DNA from 2 places in the Streptomyces sp. NPDC058464 genome. Region 1 is predicted to be linked to the other one. Evidence: riboswitches for the same ligand, from Rfam matches in the RefSeq annotation. Region 1 holds a riboswitch; the other holds the start of a gene.

Region 1 (2,431 bases):
GTCGCCCGGCTGCCGCAGGGGCTGGAGACGCTGGTCGGGCATCGCGGGACCAAGCTGTCCGGCGGGGAGCGGCAACGGGTCGCGATCGCCCGGGCGTTGCTGCGCCGGCCCCGGCTGCTGCTCCTGGACGAGGCCACCTCGCAGCTGGACGCGGTGAACGAGGCGGCGCTCCGGGACACGGTCGCCGACGTGGCGCGGTCGACCACGGTGCTGGTGGTTGCGCACCGGCTGTCGACGGTGACCATGGCGGACCGGATCGTCGTCATGGACGCGGGCCTGGTCCGCGCGGTGGGCACGCACCGCGAGCTGGTGGCGGCGGACCCGCTGTACGCGGAGCTGGCGGCGACACAGTTCCTCGCCTCCGAGCACTGACCACGGCATCCGGCCGTAGGTCACGGCGTCCGGGGGCCGGGTACGGCGGAGGGCCGCCCCGGTTCCGGGACGGCCCTCGCGATGCGGTCAGGGGGGTCAGGACTCGACGGCCGGCACCAGTCCCATGACGGGCGCGGCCAGGTCGGTGACCTGGTGCAGTTCGCCCAGCCTCTGGACTCCGTTCAGGCCCTGCAGCTGGTCCGAGACCTTCGGGATCTCGTCCTTGTACGGCGCCGGGATGTCACTGCGGGCGAGCGAGTCGAGCACGCCGAGCGCGGTGAGCTTCCCGGGGTGCTGCGCGCTCGCGTCGGCCGCGTTCGCCAGCGGCGCGGCGAGGCCGGTGACCCCGACGGCAAGGCCGACGGCGGCGACGATACGTCGTGTTGAGATCATGTCCTCAGCAACGGCCCCGGCACCGGGCCGGACACGGGCAGCCGCTCCCCCTCACCCGTCAGGCGGAGTGCGCGGCCTGCGCTTGCCGACCCCGGCGGGGCGGAGGACGCTCGATGTGAGGGGCTCGCGCGGCCTGCTCCGCATCGGGTCGCGGGCTCCCGCAGGAGGTCACCATGGGCACCGCGACCGGTTCCACGTTCGACACCGCCACGTTGCGCCGGGCCATAGAGGGGAACACCGGGAACAGCCTGCTGGCGCTCTACGCGGACGACGCGGAGATCCGCATCATCGACCGCAACACCCAGCCCAGCCACCCCAAGGTCCTGCACGGCCGCAGGGACATCGCCGCGCTGCTGGACGACGTCTACAGCCGCGACATGACACACACGCTGGACCAGTGCATCGTCCAGGGCGACAAGGCCGCGTTCAGCGAGTCCTGCGAGTACGGGGACGGGGTCCGGGTGCTCGCCGAGTCGATGATCACGCTGCGGGACGGCAAGATCGCCGAGCAGATCATGATCCAGGCATGGGACGAGTAGTCGGGAGGACCGCGAGGGTCCAGGTCAGCTCCCGGTTGACCTGGACCTTCTCGGCGCGGGCGGCGCTGGGACACGCCCGCCGCCGGCGTCGCGGTGCGCCCGCCCTGCTGCTGTGGACGGTCCTGCGGGCGCCGCACCGCCGCGGGAAGCGCTGACGGCTCGGTTACCCTGTGGGCGGGCCGTGACTGGCGCTGAGGTGGATCACCACCGTGGAGCGGTCCGCACCGTCGATGCCGTGCGCCTGGGCGATCAAGGTCGAACAGCTCAGGAGTGTGCCGCATGTCCCAGGCCCGCCTCATCGACGGAACCGCCGTCGCCCGCCGGATCGTCGAGGAGACCGCGAAGCGGGCCGCCGACCTCACGGCGCGGACCGGTGTCACACCGTGTCTGGCGACCGTGCTCGTCGGCGAGGACCCCGCCTCCGTCACCTACGTCCGGATGAAGCAGAACCGCAGCCGCAAGGCGGGCATCGCCTCCCGGCACGTGGCCCTGCCCGCCGCCACGACCACCGAGGAACTCGTCGCCGTCCTGGGCGAGTTGTCGGCCGACCCGGCCGTGCACGGCATCCTGCTCCAGCACCCGGTCGGCGAACACATCGACGAGCGGGCCGCGTTCGAGGCGATCGCGCCGGAGAAGGACGTGGACGGCGTGACCTTCGCGTCGTTCGCGACAATGAGCTTCGGCCTGCCCGGCTTCGTCTCCTGCACGCCCGGCGGCATCCTGCGGCTCCTCGACGCCTACGACGTCGACCCGGCAGGGAAGCGAGCGGTGGTCGTCGGCCGCAGCGCGATCCTGGGCAAGCCGGCCGGCATGCTGCTGCTGGCCCGCGACGCCACCGTCACCTACTGCCACTCCCGTACCCGCGACCTGTCGGCGGTCGTCCGCGAGGCCGACATCGTGGTCGCCGCCGTGGGCCGGCCCCGGCTGATCCGGGGCCAGGACATCAAGCCGGGCGCGGTCGTGCTCGACGCCGGCTACAACGAGGGCAACGTCGGCGACGTCGACTTCGACACCGCCGTCGAGCGGGCCTCGCTGATCACGCCGGTGCCGGGCGGGGTCGGTCCGATGACCATCGCCGTACTGCTGGAGCAGACGGTGACGGCGGCCGCCCGGCAGCTCGGGGCGTG
Region 2 (2,431 bases), on a different contig from region 1:
CGCCCAGCTCGGCCGCCCGCTCCTGGAACTCCCCGGTCCGCAGCATCGCGATCACCTCCAGCGCCACCGCACAGGCCAGCGGATTCCCCCCGAAGGTCGACCCGTGCTCCCCGGGCCGGAACACCCCGAGCACCTCCGCGCTCGCCACCACCGCCGACACCGGCAGCACCCCGCCCCCGAGCGCCTTCCCGAGCACGTACACATCCGGTACGACCCCCTCGTGCTCGCACGCGAACGTCCGCCCGGTGCGGCCCAGCCCCGACTGGATCTCGTCGGCGACGAAGAGCACGTTCCGCTCCCGGGTCAGCTCCCGCACCCCCGCCAGATAGCCCTCCGGCGGCACGATCACCCCCGACTCGCCCTGGATCGGCTCCAGCAGCACCGCGACGGTGTTCTCGGTCACCGCGGCCCGCATCGCCGTCAGGTCCCCGTACGGCACGATCTCGAAGCCGGGCGTGTACGGCCCGAAGTCCGCCCGCGCCTCCGGATCAGTGGAGAAGCTGATCACGGTCGTCGTACGCCCGTGGAAGTTGCCGCCCGCCACCACGACCTTCGCCATCTCCGCCGGCACGCCCTTGACCCGGTACCCCCACTTCCGGGCGGTCTTCACCGCCGTCTCCACGGCCTCCACGCCCGTGTTCATCGGCAGCACCATCTCCATCCCGCACAGCTCTGCCAGCTGGGTGCAGAACGCGGCGAACCGGTCGTGGTGGAACGCCCGCGACGTCAGCGTCACCCGCTCCAGCTGGGCCTTCGCGGCCGCGACCAGGCGCGGGTGGCCGTGCCCGAAGTTCAGCGCCGAGTAGCCGGCCAGGAAGTCCAGGTACCGGCGCCCCTCGACGTCCGTCATCCAGGCGCCGTCGGCCGTCGCGATCACCACCGGCAGCGGGTGGTAGTTGTGCGCGCCGTGCGCGTCGGCGGCGGCGATGAGGGCTTCCGTAGTGGTCACGGCGACTCCAGGGAACGCGTTCGGACTGCCCCCTTTCCTACCCTCTGTCCCTGCCCGACTGGTGGACGCCACGGCCCTCGGGCCCGGCGTGCCCGGTAATGTGATCCACGGGCCGTGACTGGCGCGCTGGGATGGGACCGACCATCGGGGAGCGGCCCGTGTCGTGACCGAGTGCCGTGCGCCTGGGCCGAACCGTGAATGCCGAACGCCATGTCCGGAGGTCCCGAATGTCTGACCCGTCTGCGCCCCTGTCCACCGAGTCCACCGCCTACCGCGCCGCCCTCGACGTGATCCGCGCGGTCGAGCCGCGCGTCGCCGACGCCATCGGCCAGGAGGTCGCCGACCAGCGCGAGATGCTCAAGCTGATCGCCTCGGAGAACTACGCCTCCCCGGCGACCCTGCTCGCGATGGGCAACTGGTTCAGCGACAAGTACGCCGAGGGCACCGTCGGCCGCCGCTTCTACGCCGGCTGCCGCAACGTGGACACCGTCGAGGCGCTCGCCGCCGAGCACGCCCGCGAGCTGTTCGGCGCGCAGCACGCCTATGTCCAGCCGCACTCCGGCATCGACGCCAACCTGGTCGCCTTCTGGGCCGTCCTCGCCGACCGCGTCGAGGTCCCCTTCCTCGCGAAGGCCGGCGCCCGCCAGGTCAACGACCTCTCCGAGGCCGACTGGGCCGAGCTGCGGCAGGCCTTCGGCAACCAGCGGATGCTCGGCATGTCCCTGGACGCCGGCGGCCACCTCACCCACGGCTTCCGCCCGAACATCTCCGGCAAGATGTTCGACCAGCGCTCCTACGGCACCGACCCGGCCACCGGCCTGATCGACTACGACGCGCTGCGCGCCCAGGCCCGCGACTTCAAGCCGCTGATCCTCGTCGCCGGCTACTCCGCGTACCCCCGTCTGGTGAACTTCCGGATCATGCGGGAGATCGCCGACGAGGTCGGCGCGACCCTCATGGTCGACATGGCGCACTTCGCGGGCCTGGTCGCCGGCAAGGTCCTGACCGGCGACTTCGACCCGGTCCCGCACGCCCAGATCGTCACCACGACCACCCACAAGTCGCTGCGCGGCCCGCGCGGCGGCATGGTCCTGTGCGACGACTCCCTCAAGGACCAGGTCGACCGCGGCTGCCCGATGGTCCTCGGCGGCCCGCTCCCGCACGTCATGGCCGCCAAGGCCGTCGCCCTCGCCGAGGCCCGGCAGCCCGCCTTCCAGGACTACGCCCAGCGCATCGTCGACAACTCGCGCGCGCTGGCCGAGGGCCTGATGCGCCGGGGCGCCACCCTGGTCACCGGCGGCACCGACAACCACCTCAACCTGATCGACGTCGAGACGTCGTACGGCCTCACCGGCCGCCAGGCCGAGACGGCCCTGCTCGACTCCGGCATCGTCACCAACCGCAACGCGATCCCCGCCGACCCGAACGGCGCCTGGTACACCTCCGGCATCCGTATCGGCACCCCGGCGCTCACCACGCGCG

Evidence for each region. Region 1 has a riboswitch for ZMP and ZTP ahead of ACFWPQ_RS26105 (bifunctional 5,10-methylenetetrahydrofolate dehydrogenase/5,10-methenyltetrahydrofolate cyclohydrolase). Riboswitches for the same ligand answer to the same signal wherever they lie in the genome.
Region 2: it holds a riboswitch for ZMP and ZTP, as region 1 does, so the genes downstream of both, ACFWPQ_RS03675 (glycine hydroxymethyltransferase) here and ACFWPQ_RS26105 (bifunctional 5,10-methylenetetrahydrofolate dehydrogenase/5,10-methenyltetrahydrofolate cyclohydrolase) in region 1, are expected to answer to the same signal.

The regions. Positions count from the first base shown of each region.
Region 1 covers NZ_JBHXMA010000020.1:208,369-210,799, reverse strand. Annotated here, with positions in the region: gene ACFWPQ_RS26125 (ABC transporter ATP-binding protein) at 1-372, shown strand, start outside; gene ACFWPQ_RS26120 (hypothetical protein) at 469-765, opposite strand; gene ACFWPQ_RS26115 (nuclear transport factor 2 family protein) at 939-1,304, shown strand; gene ACFWPQ_RS26110 (hypothetical protein) at 1,292-1,459, shown strand; ZMP/ZTP riboswitch at 1,476-1,558, shown strand; gene ACFWPQ_RS26105 (bifunctional 5,10-methylenetetrahydrofolate dehydrogenase/5,10-methenyltetrahydrofolate cyclohydrolase) at 1,584-2,431, shown strand, end outside.
Region 2 covers NZ_JBHXMA010000002.1:157,756-160,186, forward strand. Annotated here, with positions in the region: gene rocD (ornithine--oxo-acid transaminase) at 1-949, opposite strand, end outside; ZMP/ZTP riboswitch at 1,054-1,144, shown strand; gene ACFWPQ_RS03675 (glycine hydroxymethyltransferase) at 1,177-2,431, shown strand, end outside.